2 regions of the Vibrio iocasae genome follow, and region 1 is predicted to be linked to the other one. Evidence: predicted binding sites of a transcription regulator. Region 1 holds the regulator's gene; the other holds the start of a gene.
The links. The regulator PurR, encoded in region 1, represses purine synthesis genes. The targets are predictions, from matches to a motif close to TNANGNAAACGTTTNCNTNA.
Positions count from the first base shown of each region.

Region 2: glpX (class II fructose-bisphosphatase) is a predicted target of PurR. The motif match lies at 8,624-8,643, and genes of this name have one in related genera.

Region 1 covers NZ_CP145311.1:2,182,989-2,194,376, reverse strand. Annotated here, with positions in the region: gene topA (type I DNA topoisomerase) at 309-2,939, shown strand; gene glgA (glycogen synthase GlgA) at 3,164-4,612, shown strand; gene SNR28_RS19670 (alpha/beta fold hydrolase) at 4,762-5,559, shown strand; gene SNR28_RS19665 (DUF2007 domain-containing protein) at 5,579-5,890, opposite strand; gene SNR28_RS19660 (TVP38/TMEM64 family protein) at 5,897-6,583, opposite strand; gene SNR28_RS19655 (TfoX/Sxy family DNA transformation protein) at 6,726-7,313, opposite strand; cyclic di-GMP riboswitch class I at 7,430-7,540, opposite strand; gene purR (HTH-type transcriptional repressor PurR) at 7,697-8,701, opposite strand; gene torD (molecular chaperone TorD) at 8,908-9,555, opposite strand; gene torR (two-component system response regulator TorR) at 9,816-10,529, shown strand; gene elyC (envelope biogenesis factor ElyC) at 10,622-11,388, opposite strand, start outside.
Region 2 covers NZ_CP145311.1:3,373,362-3,384,749, forward strand. Annotated here, with positions in the region: gene priA (primosomal protein N') at 245-2,455, shown strand; partial or broken gene cytR (DNA-binding transcriptional regulator CytR) at 2,620-3,627, shown strand; gene SNR28_RS25310 (SPOR domain-containing protein) at 3,753-4,289, shown strand; gene hslV (ATP-dependent protease subunit HslV) at 4,402-4,935, shown strand; gene hslU (HslU--HslV peptidase ATPase subunit) at 4,954-6,291, shown strand; gene SNR28_RS25325 (1,4-dihydroxy-2-naphthoate polyprenyltransferase) at 6,404-7,321, shown strand; gene rraA (ribonuclease E activity regulator RraA) at 7,397-7,924, shown strand; gene zapB (cell division protein ZapB) at 8,148-8,390, opposite strand; gene glpX (class II fructose-bisphosphatase) at 8,702-9,709, shown strand; gene SNR28_RS25345 (helix-turn-helix transcriptional regulator) at 9,885-10,505, shown strand; gene SNR28_RS25350 (DUF3135 domain-containing protein) at 10,617-10,940, shown strand; gene SNR28_RS25355 (5-carboxymethyl-2-hydroxymuconate Delta-isomerase) at 10,959-11,309, opposite strand.

The DNA of each region.
Region 1 (11,388 bases):
GCGGGACAGCGTTTTGTGACCTGCACCAGAAATACCAGCAGAGCAGTTATGCGTTTATGAGTCAGCGTGATTAATATGTGCGGCTTATGTTCGAGTGACCTCAAAATGCAGAGTTTAACGCTGCATCTTAAGGTTACTTGAGTATACGCCTAATACGGAAAAATAGCGGTGATAAGTCAGCCAATCAAAACTTTAATTTAAAAAACAGGTTGACCTCGGATTAATCTCGCTCAATATTAAAAAAAGAAGCAATGTATCAAGGGTGGAGTGTAATACACCCATCGCAAGATTGAGGACACTTAAGTCAAATGGGTAAATCACTCGTTATAGTGGAGTCGCCAGCCAAGGCCAAAACCATTAACAAGTACCTTGGTAAAGACTACGTAGTTAAATCTAGTGTGGGTCACGTACGTGATCTACCTACTGCGGGTCAGAGTAGCGGTCAGAAGGCTGCGGCGATTTCAACTAAGGGTATGAGTCCGGAAGAGAAGGCTCGTATCAAGAAAGAAAAAGAGAAAACTGCGCTAATCAAAAAAATGGGTATTAACCCATTTGATGACTGGGAAGCAAACTACCAGATCCTTCCAGGTAAAGAAAAAGTAGTTGCTGAACTTCAGAAGTTGGCTAAAGACGCAGACAACGTTTATCTCGCAACCGATTTGGACCGCGAAGGAGAGGCTATCGCTTGGCACCTTCGTGAGATCATCGGTGGCGATGAAGAACGATACAAGCGTGTAGTTTTTAATGAAATCACAAAGAATGCTATCCAACAGGCTTTCCAGAAACCTGGAGAACTGAATATGGATGGTGTTAATGCTCAGCAGGCACGTCGTTTCCTCGACCGTGTTGTTGGCTTTATGGTTTCACCACTACTTTGGAAAAAAGTCGCGCGTGGCTTGTCTGCAGGCCGAGTACAGTCGGTAGCGGTTAAGTTACTGGTAGAGCGTGAGCGTGAAATCAATGCATTTATCCCTGAAGAGTTCTGGGATATCCATGCAGATACCAAAACTCAGGATAAAACCGATTTCCGTCTGCTGGTAGCACAAAAAGATGGCACTGCTTTTAAACCGGTTAACGAAACCGAAACCAAAGCAGCGATGTCTGTGCTGGAGAATGCAGAATACGAAGTTTGTAAACGCGAAGACCGTCCAACAAGCAGCAAACCATCAGCACCGTATATCACATCAACGCTACAGCAGGCAGCAAGTACACGTCTTGGCTTTGGTGTTAAAAAGACCATGATGTTGGCCCAGCGTCTGTATGAAGCGGGTTACATTACTTATATGCGTACCGACTCCACTAACTTAAGTGCAGAGGCGGTAGATTCAGTTCGTGGTTACATCACGTCTGAGTTTGGTGATAAGTATCTTCCGGCTAAACCTAACCTTTACGGTAGCAAAGCGGGCGCACAAGAGGCTCACGAAGCGATTCGTCCTTCAAGTGTAGATGTGCTGGCTGATGACCTTCAAGGCATGGATACGGACGCACACAGGCTTTATGCACTAATCTGGAATCAGTTTGTGGCGTGTCAGATGACGCCAGCGAAATACGATTCCACTACAGTGAGTGTAAAAGCAGCAGAATATACCCTGAAAGCGAAGGGTCGAATTCTTAAATTTGACGGCTGGACTCGAGTACAGCGTCCGGTTGGTAAGAATGAAGATCAGATACTTCCTGCAGTACAGGTTGGTGACAAACTGGCTCTGCAAACGCTTGATCCTAAGCAGCACTTTACTAAGCCACCAGCACGCTTTACTGAAGCTGCATTGGTTAAAGAACTTGAGAAGCGTGGCATTGGCCGTCCTTCAACCTACGCTTCTATCATTTCTACGATTCAGGATCGTGGCTATGTAAAAGTTGACCAGCGTCGTTTCTACGCTGAAAAGATGGGTGAGATCGTAACGGATCGTCTCGATGACAGCTTTAACGACCTGATGGATTACGACTTCACTGCTCGTATGGAGCAGAAACTTGACCAGATCGCTGAAGGCGATGCTAGCTGGAAAGGGGTTCTGGATGACTTCTTTACAGACTTTACTGGCAACCTTGATAAAGCAGAGCTTGGTGAAGATGAAGGCGGTATGAAGCCGAACCACATTGTCGAGACGGATATTGAATGTCCGACATGTAGTCGCCCTATGGGTATTCGTACTGCGTCTACAGGTGTCTTTCTTGGCTGTTCCGGCTACGCACTTCCACCAAGAGAGCGTTGTAAGACAACCATCAACTTAGGTGATGAAGAAGGCATAATCAACGTTCTGGAAGAAGACGTTGAAACTGCCGCGCTTCGTGCCAAAAAGCGTTGTCCTATCTGTGAAACAGCGATGGACGCTTACTTGATTGATGATAAGCGTAAACTTCATGTTTGTGGTAACAACCCTAACTGTGAAGGCTATGTGGTTGAGCACGGTGAGTTCAAAGTTAAAGGTTACGATGGCCCGGTTGTTGAGTGTGACAAGTGTGGCTCGGATATGGTTCTGAAAAACGGTCGTTTTGGTAAGTATATGGACTGTACCAGCGAAACCTGTAAGAACACTCGTAAGATTCTGAAAAATGGTGAAGTGGCTCCTCCTAAGGAAGATCCTGTTCACCTGCCAGAACTACCGTGTGAGAATTCAGAAGCATACTTTGTACTTCGCGATGGTGCATCCGGTCTGTTCCTTGCTGCGAGCACGTTCCCTAAATCACGTGAAACGCGAGCACCATTGGTATCGGAACTGGTTAGGTTTAAAGATCGAATCTCACCGAAGTTCCACTATCTGACAGAAGCTCCGACAGAAGATCCGGATGGACGTCCGACAGTCGTTCGATTCAGCCGAAAGGCAAAAGAGAACTATGTTCGTACGGAAATCGATGGTAAACCTTCTGGTTGGACTGGTTTATACGTAGATGGCAAGTGGGAAATCACTGATAAGCGTAAAAAGCCAAAGGCTAAGTAAGCTTTAATCGGAAATAAAACGGGCAGCGATATCGCTGCCCGTTTTGTTTTCATCTTGGCGTCCAATTGTAAGTGCTCAGAAGGAAAAGCAAGGGGGCGATCAAAGATAAGCATGTAAATATTGCACAGGGGGAGTTAATTAGAGAGTATTCAGAGCTTAATGCGTGAAGAAGTGATACTTTTATCATTATTGTGTAGTAGTAGAATGCTGGAAGTCGGTTGTAGATGTTGAAGTTTAAAATCTGTTTTGCAGTTACAGAAGTACAGGGATTAATTAAGAGTGGCGGTTTAGCTGATGTTGCGAGGGCGCTTCCTAAGGCACTAGCTGAGCTTGGTCATGAACTCAGTATTTTCCTCCCGGGCTATAGCAAAACGCTAGGGTATCAGGAATCAGAAGAGATACTTTCTACACATCTAGACTACTGGCCTCATACACCTTACAAAATAAAAAAACAGTTCCTGGAAGAAGTGCCTGTTTATCTCATTGAAGCTCCTCAATACTATGACAGAGACGAGCTGTACGCAGAAAACAATATTGCATATACCGATAATGGAGAGCGATTCGCATTTTTCTCTGCAGCAGTGCTAGATGCCATACCTAAACTGGGTATCACTCCAGACATTGTACATGCAAACGACTGGCATACAGGTTTGATTCCGTTCCTTCTCAAGTCCCGATATAAAAATCATCATGAGTTGAGCCACGTAAAAAGCGTTTTGACCGTTCACAATGCAATATTTCAGGGTGTATTTCCTCTTAAAGAGTTAGAAGTCATACCCGAATTAAAGTGCGAAGGAGAAAAGGCCTTAGTCAGCCCAACACATGTTGGAATGCTCAAAGCCGGACTTGTTTACGCTGACAAAATCAATGCGGTTAGTCCGAACTATGCTTTGGAGCTCAGGACACATTTAGGTTCCCATGGATTGGCAGAGGAGTTCAACAAAAGGGCCGACGATCTTTCAGGCATACTAAATGGATGTGATTACAGTGAATGGAACCCAAGAACAGATAGCTATCTGCCTTTAACTTATTCAAATGATACCGATAGCATGCAAAAAGGTAAGCATGCTGCTCGCAAGTTACTGTTAGAAGAAGCGGGATTGAAAGAGAATGATGGTCCTGTCTTTGGTATGGTTTGTCGACTTAGCCATCAAAAAGGCTTTGGCTATATCCTACCGATACTCGAGCATTTTCTTGCCAACGATGTGCGCCTTATCATACTGGGTACCGGAGATTCCAACATTGCGCAGAGCCTGAGAGACGTAGAGCGTCATCACAATGAAAAGTTCTGTTTTGTTGAGGCTTATAGTAATCGGTTAGCCCATATTGTTGAGGCTGGCTCTGACTTCTTCCTGATGCCGTCAGAATACGAAGCTTGTGGGCTCAGTCAAATATATAGTATGGCTTATGGCACCTTACCTATTGTCAGAGAGGTGGGCGGTTTAAAAGATACGGTTATCGATATCGATGTCCACCCGGATCGAGCGACCGGATTTAGCTTTCACTACCCAATCGCAAAAGATTTACTGATGAAACTGCAACGGGCTGTTATTTACTATTACCAGAGTAGGGATGAGATGCTCAGAGTGCAAAAACGTGCTATGGAACAAGACTTTAGCTGGAAGTGCTCTGCTGAAAAATATGTCGAAATGTACCGAACTACGCAAACTTGATATCGAAAATGTACCAAGTTGAATGCATTAAATTATTGAACCGTACGCTAATCTTTGTAGTATTTATTATATAGAATGCCGTATACCAGCTATAGTTGTGGTAAGCTCACAGCCCCTGTGGATAAAAAAACATTACAGTAAAAGAGAACATGTCAGAGACTTTGCTTTTTCACAAAACGTATATTCATCCCACCAGCAAGGAGTGGGTCGTTTTTGTGCATGGCGCTGGTGGTAGTTCCTCGATCTGGTTTAAACAGATAAAAGCCTACAAAGAACACTTTAATCTACTGCTAGTTGATTTGCGTGGACATGGCCGCTCCTCAGAATTTATAAAAGATATCATCTCTAGCAGATACACTTTTAAAGAAGTAACAGTTGATGTCCTTAAGGTGCTTGATCATCTGAAAATTCAATCTGCCCATTTTGTGGGAATGTCTCTGGGAACCATTATTGTTAGAAATATTGCGGAACTGTCGACCGACAGAGTAAGCTCGATGGTCCTTGGTGGGGCTGTAACGCGCTTAAACGCACGTTCTCAGGTTCTGGTTAAGCTAGGGCACTTTAGTAAGCATATAGTGCCTTACATGTGGCTGTATAAACTTTTTGCATACATTGTAATGCCACAGCGGAGCCAAAGGGAATCGCGGCACCTGTTTGTCAGAGAAGCTAAGAAGCTTTGCCAGAAAGAGTTTAAACGCTGGTTTGTGATGGCCGCAGATGTGAATCCTCTGATGCGCTACTTTAAAGACAGAGAGCTTCCTATTCCAACCCTCTATCTGATGGGTGAAAAGGATTATATGTTTATTCAGCCGGTCAAAGAGATGATTAAGGCACATCGTCAAAGCTATCTATGTGAGATCCCAGACTGCGGACATGTATGTAACGTTGAGCGCCCAGATGAGTTTAATCAAAAGTCTATAGAGTTTATTAAAGCAGTTAGTCACTAACTATGACGTGTTTAATGAGTTAAGGGGCTTCCTGGCCACATTGCCAACAAGCTCCAAACTGTCCTTCATTCTTTTCGCCACATTGTTGGCAGCTCCATTCTGTATCTGTATTCAAAGATTGTTGCTTAAAAGAGTTAACAATTTCATGTGCTTCATCTGCTTGTGAAGTATCGGAAATCCAAACGTAGGGGTCAGTGTCATCGGTTAAAGGCAGCTCTCCTTTTAACCCAAATATGCCTTCTCCGCGTACTTCAGCAGGTATGTTTTCACTTTTCAGAAGCTCACTGACAATGTGAGCTTCTGTAGGGTTCTTAGCGCTATATATTTTCATCGGCCACTAACTGTTTTGTGGTTGTTTGGCTGGTTTTATTTTTCCCATTACCCACTTCGCGATAATAGGGAACAAACCTAATAGAGCAAATGAGAGCAGAACATTAGGCGACACGATACCCGACAGGCTATCAATTGTTGCTAATTGCGTACCTGCGTTCAGGTAAACCATGGTTCCTGGAAGCATGCCTAGCTGACTTACCAGATAGAATCTCAGAGTTGATATTGGTGTCAGACCCATAAGTAAGTTTATAAGGAAAAACGGAAACACAGGGATTAATCTCAATGAGAAAAGGTAAAACGCACCATCCTTTTCAACGCCCTGGTTAATCGCATTGAGTTTTGAACCAAATTTACTTTGTACCCAGTCACGTAAAAGGTAACGGCTACTTAGGAATGCCAGCGTCGCGCCTATCGAGCTAGCAAATGAAACTAACAAGAGACTTAGAGAAAAACCAAATAGGGCAGCACCAAGTAAGGTAACCACAGCAGCTCCCGGAATGGAGAAAGCTGTAATGAGCACATAGGCAAAGAAGTAGATTAGAGCAGAAACCAGTTTGTTATCGTTAATTGTGCTGGTTAACGCAGCTTGTTGTGCTTTCGCATTTTCTAATGTCAGATACTGTCCAAATTGCGTCGCAAGAATCACGATAGTAGCAACAAGCAGAATTCCGATAATCAGCTTTTTGTTCATATTAAAATATCCGATAGTCATGTAGTTACAGTATAAGACAGGCTCAGTAAGAAAATAATTTCACACTTCACAAAGAATTTTAAATACAAAAAAACCGCTATGAGATTCAAAGCGGTTTTTAATTGAAATATCTTGATAAAGCTTAGTCGAGTCGTTTTATTAACTCTTCGCGTCGTTCCTTCGATATCACCGACCAGTGAGTGCCGTTTAGTGCGCCTTCGAGAGCCCACAGCAGTTCCAGGCTAACTCCGGAGTTGGTCTCTTTAATCGCTTTGTAAGCGCCTACAGAACCTGCTTGCTTCAGGTCTGAAACAGAAGCGATACCTGCTTTCTTAAGCATGCGTTCTGTACCAAGCCTAAGGTTAGGTAGATCTTTAAGGCGAGTCGGTTTCTCTTCTGCCTGAACCGCTTTTTCTTCTTTAGCTAGCTCTAGAGCGTGTTTTGCGAGAGTAAGAATATCGTCCGTGTTTTCCCAAATGTTGTCAGGTAGTGCGAAGTACTTGGTAACCACAGGGAACCCACGTTTTTTATAAACGTAAGGTTCATAACCGGATGATTTAAACTCTTCGATAGTGGAGTCGCTAGAACGAATATGAAGAGAGTCATTAACGACGAGAGCAAACATTGCTTCGTCTACGAAAATGCCAAACCCACCGAACATAGACCGAGATTTGACTTGGCCAAATTGCTCGAAAAGTTTCAATGAGTCTTTTAGTACTGGTTTATCCATTGCGTCTGTCTCGGGTTAAAAATTGCTTCAACCAATTTGATACCGAGAAATTAGCAAATCTGTGTGATCTGTTGTCAGAAACTCGTAAAGTATCTGCTCTACGTTGCTAATTTGCCTTCGGCAGCCCCGCTGCCATTCTGAGTATAGAAATATCAATACGATACCTCTTCAGATTAAGGCCGGTGGCTTTGCGTCCCATTCTTTCGAATGGTTTGCCCTGGTCGTGACGTTATAAATATAGGCGTGATTTGGATAAAGATCACGGATTAAATTATCCGGTGTGATATTGGTTCCAAATCTTATGCCGTATGATATACAAATGATTGTGTACTACTAACCACTCAATAGTAGTTAGTAGCCGCAAGCTTTAATAGTTTATCAGACTAGTTTAGCTCTTTAACGCTCTTACGTGAGATGATTTCCGGGTGCATCTCAAAAACGCGACGTTCGTGCTCTTTGTTTTTGATTCTTTCCAGCAGAATTTCGAACGCTGTTTTACCAACACGTCGTTTTGGCTGGTGAACAGTGGTCAATGGTGGCGAGAAATAAGCTGCTAGGTCAATATTGTCATATCCAATAACAGAGATGTCTTCAGGGATTCGCATTCCTTTCTCCTGTAGACGGCTCATCAGGCCTAGAGCCATGATGTCATTGAAGCAGAATACAGCTGTTGGTTTTTCATCGAGCTCAAGAATTCTATCCGCAGCTTCAACGGCCATGTCACACTCAAAGTTACCTTCAAGAATATTCTCTTGATTGAACTCGATATCGAACTCTTGTAGTGCGCGTTTGTAGCCTTCGATACGTTCAATACAAAGTGTTTTGTCCAGGTGTCCTGACAGGCAGAAGATTTTTTCGTGCCCACGTTCAAGTAAGTATTTGGTCGCCAGATACCCACCTTCTTCAGAGTTATCAATGATTTTATCTGACTGATTTTCCCAATCACCCCAGTCCATGATCACTTTAGGGATGTCAGTATGGCTCTCCAGCATTTCCTGTAGCTCAGTTGTCAAATCAGAGCAAAGTACAAAGATGCCGTCTACACGCTTTTCTGCAAGGAATCGAACGTAGTCTCGTTGCTTTTCATAGATACCGCCTGTGTTACACAGGATGAGTGTGTAACCCTGCCTGTAACAGTAACTCTCGAAGCCGTCGATGACTTCTGCCAGAAACGGGTTTGTTGACTGTGTCACCAACATACCTACTGTTCGGGTTGTATTGCATTTCAGACTTCGGGCCACAGCACTTGGGGCGTAATTTAACTCTTTTACCGCCTCCATTACTCTTTCTTGAGTAGCTTCAGCAACAAAGCGAGTCTTATTAATAACATGAGATACTGTTGTGGTTGAAACACCGGCTAAGCGTGCGACATCTTTAATAGTGGCCATATATTTGTCCTATCTGAACTGCTGTTTTTTCTTCTACTATAAATAAGTTTATCAGCAGTTTCTCTGTTTGTGATAAAACACAAAAAACCGCTTGAAAAAGCGGTTTACAGAAATATTCATAATTTTATCGATTGCGGCCTGATTTTAGACGTAAATGCAAACAGAAACAACGCCCTTATATAGGGCGTTGTCACAAATATTATTATTTACTCACCAGCAAGGTAAGAGCAATCTAGCTGACAGAAGTCTACAAGAAGAGCCGCGATACCTGCATAGAAACCGAAATCATCATGTTGAACGCACTTATCTTTAAATTGAGGGAACCAACTTAGCATATATTTTTCGATAAATGCTTTCTGGTCCAATAAGGCCTCTTCAATATGCTCAAGTTTTTCTAACTCGTTAGAGCGAATAATCATGTTGCCCAGGAAATCCAGCTCTAGCGCTATATGATCGGCTGGTTCATTCAAGCCTTCTTTGATGGCGATGCCTTTTTCTTCCATCAGAGCAGCCATTTCCTGAGCCGGTTTATCATTAAGTAATCCTGACTCTCCAATATACATAGAAGCATAGGGCAGTGCGGCATTTTTATCTGATGTTAAAAACAGCTCGCAGAAATCCGCAGCCAATTCTAGCTGGGCATCTTCACGTGTTTGTAGTCGGTTTAAAGCATCGACAACTTTATCAATCGATTCTTTAAGTGCTTCGTTTTCACCTAGCCCGGTCAGAAAAGATCGGATTTCGGTAGATTGGTAAGCTTCGAGTTCTTGTTCTGTCAGCTCTTTAGCGAACAGGCTTGAAAGCCACCAGTAAATTTCAGCGCGCTTTTCGTTAAATGCTTTTGTTTCTTCCATTGCAGGGTTCCTGAGACATAGTTATTTCCTATAAGTGTAAACAAAAAATATTAATAAAACTAACTATTGAAATGAAAAAAAATGACAGTTTATTAAGGAAAATTAACCGCAAGTCAGAGAGTTGCGTTGGGTCAATAAATTCCGAACTTTTGGGCAGAATTCCTATTATTCGCTAGAATTATGAAAAGTTATGAATAAAATACGGTCGGCATATTGATAAAATTGTTGATCGAAATTTTCGGCAGAGTGAAGTGGTAGACATGAGTAGTCACGTATTAGTAGTTGAAGATGATGTTGTTACACGAAGCAAGCTGGTTGGGTATTTTCAGAGTGAAGGATATTCAGTAAGCGAAGCGGAGAGTGGCGAGCAGATGAGAGAGATTCTAGCTGAAGAGAATATTGATCTGGTGATGTTAGACATTAATTTACCAGGTGAAGACGGCTTGATGTTAACTCGTGAACTACGCAGCCAATCAGATATCGGAATTATTTTAGTCACAGGCAGAACAGACAGCATAGATAAAATTGTTGGTCTGGAAATGGGGGCGGATGATTACGTTACAAAACCATTTGAACTCAGAGAATTGCTGGTTCGTGTCAAAAACTTATTGTGGCGTATTTCTCTTGTACGTACAGGCGGTGGAAATAACGATTCTGATGAAGATGATGGAAATGTTATCTATTTCGGTGACTGGACGTTTGATATTCAGAGAAGAGCACTAACTCGTGATGGTGAGCCGGTTAAATTGACGAAAGCCGAATATGAGCTGCTTGTGGCTCTTTCTTCTTATCCGAATACAGTATTAAGTCGTGAAAGAATCATCAACATGATAAGTCACAGAGTTGACGCTCCAAACGACCGAACAATTGATGTTCTTATTCGACGTATGCGAGCGAAAATGGAATATGATCCAAAGAACCCTCAAATATTTGTCACTGTGCATGGTGAAGGCTATATGTTCGCAGGTGACTAATATTTTCGGAAAGCAGTTCAAAATAGAAAATCATTCAAAATAATAAGGCCGGCTAATTATGCCGGCCTTATTAGTTTGTATACACTTGCGATTTACTCGGTTTTTCCAAAACTTTGTAATTCTAGCTCTTCAGTGGAGATTAGGTTATCGCGAATATCCTGCCAGATTAATCCGAGTTTTTCATGCCAGTATCTTTCGCTCTGCTCAAGGTATCTGGCGCTAGGTGTGTATTTTGTCCAGGCTTGCTTGATTTCCTTTTGAGCGAGATAGTTGGTCGGTGCAGGTATTGGATTCAAGCCAGCAGCGTGAAACTCTGATAATGCACGAGTCATATGGCTAGCAGAGGTCACTACGACCAAATTGTTTTGCTTGACGAAGGCGGCGGCTTGTCTTGCTTCTTCCCAGGTATCTTTCGCGGTTTCCAGCAACACGATATCGGTTTTAGAAACACCCAGTGCAAGCGCCACTCTTGCCAGCATTTTCGCATGGCTCATTTCTGCTCCGGCCGCATAACCAGAGAGAATTAGCTTAGCTCCGGGATACATTCTTTGAATACGAATCCCTTCGGTCAGGCGCATCAGAGCAGTACGGCTGAGCTCTGAGGTTGGTGGTATTTCATGATCAACAACGTGTCCGCTGCCGAGTACCATAACGTAATCCACCGACTTTTCTTGTGGAAGATAACCTATGTACTCTCTTTCCATGGGCAGCAGTAGCTGGGTTGAAACAGGCTGGAAAGAGACTAGAAAAATACCGGTTAAAGATAAAAATACAAACAACACCCCGAAACGGTGGCGGGTCGAAAACATAATCAGTGCAAGGCCAACAAATCCGATAATTAGCAAGGCGGGTAGGGGCA
Region 2 (11,388 bases), 1.2 Mb from region 1:
ATATAGGCCGTGTCGCTATCCGATTCTAAGCCGGACACCACACGTATTTAAAATTAAGTAGTGCAACCTTGGGCTACACCGTCAAGGCGCAGTATAGTAAAGAATAGTGCTGTTGGGATCAACCAATTTGATAGTTTTTTCACCATTTTTTTCTCGATTACAGTTTTACTGGCAAGTAGGTGTGCATATTCAGGTTCAGGGTATAAACTACCACTCTGTTTAATCTTCGTTTTTGTAATTATTGATGCGCCCGACCATAGCCCAAGTAGCCCTGCCCGTACCACTGGATAAAAGGTTTGATTATACAATCCAACCTCATCAGTTCCCAGTTATTGGTGGCAGAGTGAAAGTCCCTTTTGGACCCGCAAACCGATACCAGATTGGTATTGTAACGGCTATGGTCCATCAGTCTGAATTCTCGGAAAGTCAGTTAAAGCCCATAACAGAAGTTCTGGATGCTGAACCGGTCTGGCCTCAAAAGCTTTATGACTTACTCAACTGGGCCAGCCAGTACTATCAGTATCCGCTTGGAGATACACTTTCCAATGCCTTACCATCCGCATTAAGAAAAGGAAAAGCTGCAGAGCTGGCATCAACGATTGAATGGCAATTAACTGAAGCAGGCAAGAATAAGTTGATGGCCGGAATTAGCAGTAATGCTGTAAAACAGGCCCAGGCAATGCAGTTGCTTCAGTCTGGCCCCATGACTCAGCAACAAATGAAAGACGAAGGTGTTTCTTCTACTTTTCTTAAGTCTCTGGCTGAAAAAGACTGGGTTGTCTCCTTAGAAAGAAAACTGGTTGCTGAGCGCTGGCCTGAAGAGATAGAAACAGATCAGAATAAACCTAAGCTCAACTCAGAGCAGGCGATAGCCATAGCAACAGTAAACAGCAATTCTGAGTTTGGCTGCTACCTGTTAGAAGGTGTAACTGGTTCAGGAAAGACCGAAGTTTACCTTAACCTGATTAAGCCAGTTTTAGAAAAAGGCAGGCAGGCTCTGGTTCTTGTACCAGAAATAGGGCTAACTCCCCAAACCATTAACCGCTTTAAGAAACGCTTTAATGTCCCAGTTACCGTTATTCATTCAGGCTTAAATGACACCGAACGTCTGAATGCCTGGTTATCTGCTCGGGATAAACATGCGGGTGTTGTTATTGGTACCCGCTCTGCACTATTCACTCCGTTTACCAATCTGGGCATTATCCTGGTAGATGAAGAGCACGATGCCTCCTACAAACAGCAAGATAGCCTTCGATACCATGCTCGCGATGTGGCTATCATGCGAGCACACAAAGAAAACATCCCCATAGTACTTGGCTCAGCAACACCATCTCTGGAAACCTTATATAACGCTCTATCGGGGAAATATCACCATCTTATCCTTTCTCAACGAGCAGGCTCCGCAGTGCCTGCTACAAATAAAGTTCTGGATGTAAAAGGGCTCTATCTGGAAAGCGGGCTTTCTTCTCCTTTAATCGCGGAAATGCGTCGACACTTGGATGAAGGCAATCAGGTATTGTTATTCCTGAACCGAAGGGGGTTCTCCCCTGCTCTTATGTGTCATGAGTGTGGTTGGATAGCAGAGTGTCAGCGATGCGATGCTTACTATACCTATCACCAGAACAGCAACGAGATTCGATGTCACCATTGTGGCTCGCAAAAGCCAGTTATACATAACTGCCACGAGTGTGGTTCTCATCAGTTGGTTACTGTTGGCGTAGGTACAGAGCAGCTCGAAATGCAGCTTTCTATACTTTTCCCTGAATACAAAACTCTTCGTATCGACAGAGACAGTACACGCAGAAAAGGCAGCCTTGAAAGCGCGTTGGAATCGATAAGAAGGAACGAATATCAGATTCTGATAGGGACTCAGATGCTTGCAAAAGGCCACCATTTTCCAAATGTGACCCTTGTAAGCCTGCTGGACATAGACGGTTCTTTGTATAGCAGTGACTTCAGAGCATCAGAGCGTCTGGCTCAACTGTTTGTGCAAGTTGCAGGACGCGCAGGACGTGCGAGCAAGCCCGGTGAAGTTATCCTTCAGACTCACCATCCAGAGCATCCGTTATTACAAGCGTTATTAAATAAAGACTACGGACACTTTGCTCAGACAGCCCTTCAGGAGAGAAGGCAAGCAACGCTACCTCCATTTAGCTTCCTTACACTTTTCAGAGCGGAAGCAAACAAGGGCGAGTTTGTCGAAGATTTTCTGAGGCAAGTTAAGTTTACGCTGGAGTCTCACCCGCTATTTGATGACTTGTGCATGATATTAGGACCAACACCCGCACCTCTTGCTAAAAAAGCAGGGAAATCCCGCTGGCAATTGATTCTGCAAGCACCGAACCGAACTACAATGCAAAAGCTGCTATATTCAGCCAAGCCTGTGATATCACTGCTACCTTCAGCAAAAAAAGTGCGTTGGTCGATGGATATAGAGCCGCAAGATCTCAGCTAACTTGCTCTAATTACATTCATGTGACGAATATCACGAACGCTATGCAAAATTTGTTAATCTTGCCGTAAACAGCGCAATCGCAAAAGCATACACTAAGAAAAAACATATGTGTGTATGTTCAGGTGTACAAAACCTGAACAACGTCTGAAGGAAAGAGGTTATTTTATATGGCGACAATGAAGGATGTTGCCCAGTTGGCTGGGGTATCTACTGCTACTGTATCCAGAGCATTAATGAACCCTGAAAAAGTCTCCGCATCAACGCGAAAAAAAGTAGAAGATGCTGTACTTGAAGCTGGGTATGCGCCTAACTCTCTGGCAAGAAACTTACGCAGAAACGAATCAAAAACCATTGTCACCATCGTACCTGATATTTGTGACCCCTACTTCACCGAGATAATCCGTGGCATAGAAGATGCTGCTATGGAGAATGGTTATTTGGTTCTGTTAGGTGATAGTGGGCAACAACAAAAGCGCGAAAGCTCGTTTGTAAACCTGGTATTCACCAAACAGGCCGACGGAATGCTGCTTCTTGGTACAGATCTTCCTTTTGATGTAAGTAAGCCAGAGCAAAAAAACCTTCCACCTTTGGTTATGGCGTGTGAATACGCACCGGAACTTGAACTTCCAACGGTTCATATTGATAACCTTACATCTGCATTTGAAGCGGTAAATTACCTGACTCAAATGGGGCACAAAAAAGTGGCTCAAATCTCTGGGCCAGACAATGCACCTCTCTGTGAATTCCGCCATCAAGGGTATCAACAGGCTCTGCGTCGTGCAGGTATCACTATGAACACGACTTACTGTGCGACAGCCGACTTCACATTTGCCGGAGGTGCAAAAGCACTACGCAAATTGCTCTCACTCCCAGAGCCCCCAACCGCGATTTTCTGTCACAACGACACCATGGCAATTGGTGCGATTCAGGAAGCGAAAAAGCTTGGGCTAAGAGTTCCGCAAGATCTCTCCATCGTTGGCTTTGATGACATTCAGTTTGCTCAGTATTGCGATCCACCTTTGACCACTATTTCTCAGCCTCGCTATGAAATAGGCAGACAAGCCATGTTGATGATGCTTGAGCTTCTTAAGGGACGAGATGTTCGTGCTGGTTCGAGATTATTAGAGACAAAACTGGTGGTCCGCAACAGTGCTGCGCCACCTAGAATATAGACAATAGCTCTATTCTTAAACGGTGCTGGTTCAGCACCGTTTCTTTTTGAAAGAGATAATTGTCAATGAGCCTTAAACTGGATTAACATGTATCCCGCTTAATAACTGCTTCGAAGTATAAAACAGTGGCAAACAGAGACTACGTAAGACGAGGGCAAGGCAAACGAAAGAGCCCTGCACGAAAGAAATCACCTAAACGCTTCCCGTTCAAGGCTGCAATTGTTGCCCTGTTGCTGGTTAGCGGATTTGGTTATGGACTTTATATTCTTAGCAATGATCCTGAGCCACCGAAACCAGCCCCAGTTGTCACCAAACCAAAGCCTAAAAAAGCAAAACCATTGCCACCTCCGCCGAAAGAAGAGTGGGAATACGTAAATACACTGCCTCAAAAAGAAGTTCAGGTTGAAGACAATGAACTCGTTGTCTCCGATATCCCTTACATCATGCAGTGTGGTGCGTTTAAAACGATGGAGCAAGCTCAAACCCGTAAGGTAAATATCGCCTTTCAGGGTATCAACAGCAAAATCCGCAAAAAAGAAGGCAGCAGCTGGTACAGAATTGTTCTAGGCCCGTATAAGTTTAAACGTGACGCAGAGAAGGACAAACATAAGCTCCAGCGAGCAAAAATAGAACCTTGCGCTATCTGGAAAGAAGCACAGTAACCTTTCAGAATTTAAGAGTGAGATAGCTCCTATCTCACTCTCTTTCCCTTGATTTTCTTTTTTATAGCCTCATATAACTTTTATCACATTACGAATAAAAGAGGTCTATCTCGTGACTACCATTGTATCTGTACGCCGTGGCAACAAAGTTGTTATAGCCGGTGATGGCCAAGTATCCCTGGGTAATACCGTAATGAAGGGAAACGCAAAGAAAGTGCGTCGCCTGTATAACAACAAAGTACTTGCTGGGTTTGCTGGTGGTACGGCAGACGCCTTTACTCTGTTTGAACGCTTCGAATCCAAATTACAAATGCATCAGGGACACCTGACTAAAGCAGCTGTAGAGCTGGCAAAAGACTGGAGAAGCGACAGAGCATTAAGAAAACTTGAGGCTTTACTTGCGGTTGCTGATGAAACAGCATCACTCATCATTACCGGTAACGGTGACGTAGTTCAGCCAGAAAATGATCTGATTGCTATCGGCTCAGGTGGTAACTTTGCCCAGGCAGCAGCAACGGCTCTGCTAGAAAATACTGAGCTGGATGCACGTGAAATTGCAGAGAAGTCGCTCAAAATAGCGGGTGATATTTGCGTATTTACCAACCATCACCACACTGTAGAAGAACTTGAAACTGCGGCTGAATAAAGAATTGAGGTAACACATATGTCTGAAATGACACCTCGTGAGATTGTTCACGAACTGAATCGCCACATTATCGGCCAGGACAAAGCAAAGCGTTCTGTTGCTATTGCCCTACGTAATCGCTGGCGCCGAATGCAGCTTGAAGAAAGCTTACGTGTTGAAGTATCGCCAAAAAACATTCTGATGATTGGTCCAACGGGTGTTGGTAAAACTGAGATTGCCCGTCGCCTTGCAAAACTTGCAAATGCGCCATTTATCAAGGTTGAAGCAACCAAGTTCACGGAAGTTGGTTATGTGGGTAAAGAGGTAGAAACCATTATTCGCGACCTAACCGATGTTGCGATTAAGATGACCAGCCAACAAGCGATGGAAAAAGTAAAGTTCCGCGCTGAAGAGCAGGCAGAAGAGCGCATTCTGGATGCTCTACTTCCACCAGCACGAGATGCATGGGGACAACAAGAGCAAGAATCCAGAGACGACAGCTCAAACACTCGTCAGATTTTCCGTAAAAAACTGCGTGAAGGTAAGCTAGACGACAAAGAGATTGAAATTGATGTTGCTGCACCACAAATGGGTGTAGAAATCATGGCTCCTCCTGGTATGGAAGAGATGACAAATCAGCTTCAGGGCATGTTCCAAAACCTGGCTGGCAACACCAAGAAAAACCGCAAGCTGAAAATCAAAGATGCTTTCAAAGCGCTAACTGAAGAAGAAGCTGCAAAACTGGTTAATCAGGAAGAGCTGAAAGAGAACGCTATCGACAACGTTGAAAACAACGGTATCGTCTTCATCGATGAAATCGATAAGATCTGTAAGCGTGGTGAAAGCTCTGGTCCGGATGTTTCTCGTGAAGGTGTTCAGCGAGACCTGCTTCCTCTGATTGAAGGCAGTACAGTTTCGACCAAGCACGGTATGGTAAAAACAGACCATATCCTTTTCATCACTTCAGGTGCATTCCAGGTAGCAAAACCTTCTGATCTGATACCTGAGCTTCAGGGTCGTTTGCCTATCCGTGTAGAGCTTGAAGCGCTGTCCAGTGATGACTTTAAACGTATCCTTACTGAACCTCGTGCTGCTCTGACAGAGCAATACATCGCTCTAATGAAAACAGAAGAAGTGAACATCGAGTTCACAGAAGATGGCATAAACCAAATAGCTGAAGCAGCATGGCGTGTAAACGAAACAACCGAGAACATCGGTGCTCGTCGTCTGCACACAGTAATGGAAAGATTGATGGACGAAATCTCCTTTGAAGCTACTGATAAACCGGGAAGCACGCTAACTATCAATTCTGATTATGTTACTGCTCATCTTGGTGAATTAGTGGAAGATGAAGACCTAAGCAGATTTATCCTTTAAGCGTAAAATAGTATCAGCTTCAACAAAAAGCCCGCCTACCTCTTTAGGTGGGCTTTTTATTCCGCAAACAGTTGATATACTGCCCACATTGGGTAGTTAATAGATAATCTTAATGAATAAATCGCTTTCAATCTGGCTGGACGCAGCCCGACCAAAGACACTTCCACTTGCATTAGTGTCTATCCTTACCGGCAGCAGCCTCGCTCATTCGGATGGTCGATTTTCATTTCCTATCATGTTGCTCGCACTACTAACTGCAACTCTTCTACAAATTTTGTCGAATCTGGCGAATGATTACGGTGATGCTCAAAAAGGAACAGACAACGAAAATCGTCTTGGCCCTACGAGAGCATTGCAGTCCGGCGCAGTGACTCAGGAAGAAATGAAAAAAGCGATTGTGCTGAACATCGTATTTACAATTGCCGCTGGTATTGCCCTGATTTTCTACTCTTTGGATAGCCTTACCAATATCCTCGCCTTTCTAGGGTTGGGGCTGCTCGCGATTATCAGCGCCATTGCTTATACCATGGGTGACAAACCTTATGGTTACGTCGGGCTTGGTGATCTTTCTGTGTTCATCTTCTTTGGTCTTCTGGGTGTTGGTGGTACTTACTTCCTGCATACAGGTTCTGTTGACTGGACCATTGCAGCACCTGCATTAGGTTGTGGCCTTCTTGCTGTCGCGGTGCTCAACGTGAATAACATGCGTGATATAGACAACGACCGGGAGTGTGGCAAACGCACTGTAGCAGTAAGGCTTGGCGAGCAATGTGCTAAAGTTTATCACCTTGTTCTGATCTGGGTTGCCTTCGCAGCTTTTGCTGGTTACCTGACGTTGAACTCTTCACAGCTCTGGTTCGTCGTTCCATTTTTGCTATCGGCTGCCGTTATTGGCAAACATGGTAAAGCAGTACTTTCTTCTGAATCTCCGGTTCAAATCGCGCCTATGTTGCCAGTTATCGTAAAATGCGCGGTTATTACTAACATTTTGTTTTCACTAATGGTTGTAGCTCAAACTCTGGCGAGATAATTGAGCCTTGTCATTGCATTGGCTTAATGTCTGGATATACTCAGATTTAGTGTCCACCAATAGAAGACGTCTCGTATGGAATACAATACTTCTGCACTATGTGATATTTACTTAGAACAAGTTGATGTCGTAGAGCCAATGTTCAGTAACTTTGGCGGCAGCGCATCCTTTGCAGGTCAAATAACCACGGTCAAATGTTTTGAGGATAATGGTCTTATCCGTTCCATTCTTGAAGAAGACGGCAATGGTCGCGTCCTTCTGATTGATGGTGGCGGCTCACTAAGACGCGCACTGATTGATGCTGAAATCGCAGCACTAGCAGAAGAGAATGAGTGGGAAGGCATTGTTGTTTACGGATGCATCCGCGAAGTAGACGATCTGGAAGATATGAATGTCGGCATCCAAGCCCTGGCTTCTATCCCCGTTGGCGCAACAGCTCAGGATATTGGCGAAGTAGATGTCCCTGTAAACTTTGGCGGCGTTACTTTCTTACCAGAAGATTACCTCTACGCCGACAACACCGGCATCATCATCTCTCAGGAGCCTCTCGATGCCAAACTCGACATCGAAGAAACCGATGACGACTACGAGGAAGATGAGTAACTTCCAAGCTGAGATATGCATTCCCACGCTGGAGCGTGGGAACGAGGAAACCCTCATTAAAAAAGCAGCTCAATGAGCTGCTTTTTTTTACTTTCTAGCAATAGTAATAATTAGGTTTATATCTAAGTGAATGCTGCTAAATCAAGAAGGAGACGCGGAGCTTACGAATGTAAGTGAGCATCGACGCCGCAGAGTTAGCTGCAATCACGACGATAGAAACTAATTATTCCACGTTATCCATTTTGCCGAGCAATGTCCTGATGCGCTCTTGCCACGCATCATGCTCTTCACGCATTTGCTGGTTCTGTCTTTCCATCTCTTCACGGCCTTCTCTTAGAGAGTTAGCTTCTGCTTCTAGCTGGCCATTCTTGTCTTTCAGCTCATCCAATTCCATTTGAAGAAGTGTAATTGTATCGACTGCGGTTTGTACTTTTGCTTCTAACTGTTCTAGCACTTCTAACGACATATTTATCTACCTTATATGTAACTATTGTGATGAGTCACTCTCACCCTGAATGCCTTTATTCTACTCAGCCGTGAGCAGATCGCACTCCTTATATTGTAGAAATATTGTCAGATGCTCAACTTTAAAGCATATTTTGACTTGTTGCTGACTTTACCCGCATTTTAGATACATGTTTACCTTCTTCACAGATTATCCTTCTTTAACAGACACCGCTCCCTGAAAAAAAATGCGCAAAGAGCAAACGTTTTCGGTCACGTTATGATAGAATCCCGCCGAAATTTTATCCCTCTTACTTTTCAACTGGAGTAAACATGAAACGCGATTTAGCGATGGCTTTTTCTCGTGTAACTGAAGGTGCTGCACTGGCTGGTTACAAATGGCTTGGACGTGGTGACAAGAATGCAGCTGATGGTGCTGCAGTAGAAGTAATGCGTAGCTTGCTTAATAAAACAGACATCAGTGGCGAAATCGTAATTGGTGAGGGTGAAATCGATGATGCGCCAATGCTATACATCGGTGAAAGTGTAGGTGTGGGTGGTGATGCTGTTGATATCGCTGTAGACCCAATTGAAGGCACACGTATGACCGCGATGGGACAAGCTAATGCACTGGCTGTTCTTGCCGCTGGCGAAAAAGGCAGCTTCCTGAAAGCACCTGATATGTACATGGAAAAGCTGGTTGTAGGTCCTGGAGCAAAGGGCTGTATAGACCTAAGACTTCCTCTGGAAGAAAACCTGAAAAATATTGCAAAAGCACTGGGTAAAACGCTTGATACTTTGGTTGTGATTACTCTTGCTAAACCTCGTCACGACGAAGTTATTGCTCAGATGCAATCAATGGGTGTTCGTGTGTTTGCTGTGCCAGATGGTGATGTAGCTGCTTCTATCCTGACCTGTATGCCTGACAGTGAAGTTGATGTCATGTACTGTATCGGTGGCGCACCTGAAGGTGTTGTTTCTGCTGCTGTTATCCGTGCTCTGGATGGTGATATGCATGGCCGCCTGATTCCACGTCACGAAGTAAAAGGTGACAACGAAGAGAACCGTAAACACGGTGAGCTTGAGCTCGAACGCTGTAAAGAGATGGGTGTTGAAGCGAATGTTGTGCTTGAAATGTCTGATATGGCTAAGAGCGATAATGTCGTGTTCTCTGCAACCGGTATTACTAAAGGTGACCTACTAGAAGGCATTACTCGAAATGGTAACATTGCAACAACGGAAACACTTCTTATCCGTGGCCGTTGCCGTACGATTCGTCGCATTAAATCTATTCACTACCTTGAGCGCAAAGATGAGGAAGTGAGAGATATTATTCTCTAAGTACCGACTCTAATCATTCGATAGCGCGGCTTTTGCTGCGCTTTTTTATTTTTAAAGCATTAGATTAGTTTTACGTATAATTAACAATAATTTAGTAAACAATTTACTTTATTAAACATATCATCCATAATGATTCGGACTCTAGCTAAAACTCATCAGCAACTCAGGTAATCTAGTGAAAACCATCGATATCATTCTGGAAAAAATTAAAAGAGAAGGTGCGATCACCGCTAAGAAGCTGTCAGAAGATCTTGAGATGACTTCGATGGGAGCAAGGCAACACCTACAAGCTCTTGAAGATACTGAACTGGTAAAACACTTTGATGTAAAAGTTAAAGTTGGCAGACCTACCCGCCACTGGTCACTGACAGAAAAAGGGCACGCTCAATTTTCTGATAAACATGATGACCTCACCGTTCAGGTTATTGAAGCTGTCGAAAGTCTGTTTGGAAAAGAAGGCGTAGAAAAAGTTGCCGCAGAAAGAGAAGCAAAAACATTTCAAAGATACGCTTTAGCGATAACACCAGAACTTTCCCTGAGAGAAAAGCTCGCTCAATTAGTTTCTCTTCGCGAGCTAGACGGCTATATGGCAGAGTTAGCAGAGACAGAAGAAGGCTTCGTATTTACAGAAAACCATTGTCCGATCTGCAAAGCTGCAAAGCACTGCCCTACTCTTTGTCAGTCAGAATTAAATGTGTTTGAAAAACTCCTCGGTTCCGAAGTAGAAATTGAGCGTACCGAGCATATTATTAATAATGAGCGAAGATGTTCATATCTAATTAAAACAAACAGTTAAAAACAAGCCAGAACTCACCACACCAGCCCTTTCTCAAAACTGAGACTCTCTTTCCCAATTCTCTACTACACTTTTAATAAATCCCACGCATAAGGGAAGAGAGGAGAAGTTATGGAGTATGCAGAAATTGAGCAAACACTACCTCCATTTGACGAGCTTGTAGAGCTTGCCGAAAACAACCCTAAAGCATTCGAGCTTTTTAAACAGGAAATGTGCGAACAGGCAATAACTTTTGCATCTGAAGAGATGCAGCCTCGATTGAGAGCCCAACAAAGCCACATAGACCGAGTTATAAAGCGTTGCAAAAACCCACATCACGCAAATGTTGTTCTTATGCAAGAATTAAGTAGCCAGATGGGAAGATTTAAAGGGGTACTGGAAGGGGATATCGAGTTGAATGAAAGTGCTGAGATCATTCCATTCAACCGACCATAAAAGATGTATGAGCTGCCCTTAGTTATTCAGAACCTTAACAAAGGTCTCTTTGTCCATATCACGAATATTCAGGCTTAAGCTGTACACCGCAGAAGTCTGGCTTTTAAGAACTGCCATCAAATCATCTGCAAGTTTCTTTTTCTGCTCTACAGTACGTCCTGATAGCAGTTCAAAGGAGATATGAATAAAGTCTTCACTGTCTCCTTTGTTCCCTATTAACCAATGGTGACAACGAAGAGCTCGGGTTTTCACATCATCAGCTGCAAACAAACCACTATCTATCGTTACCTGATGCAAATCTTCCAACAATCCTTGCACATTCACTCGTTCATCAACTGAGTTTGTGTATTCCATTACTAAATTCGGCATTCGACTCTCGTATTCTCATCTATGATTATTTTCTTTAAACATACAGTAACATTCGCAGAATCTGATAAATTAGCTATGA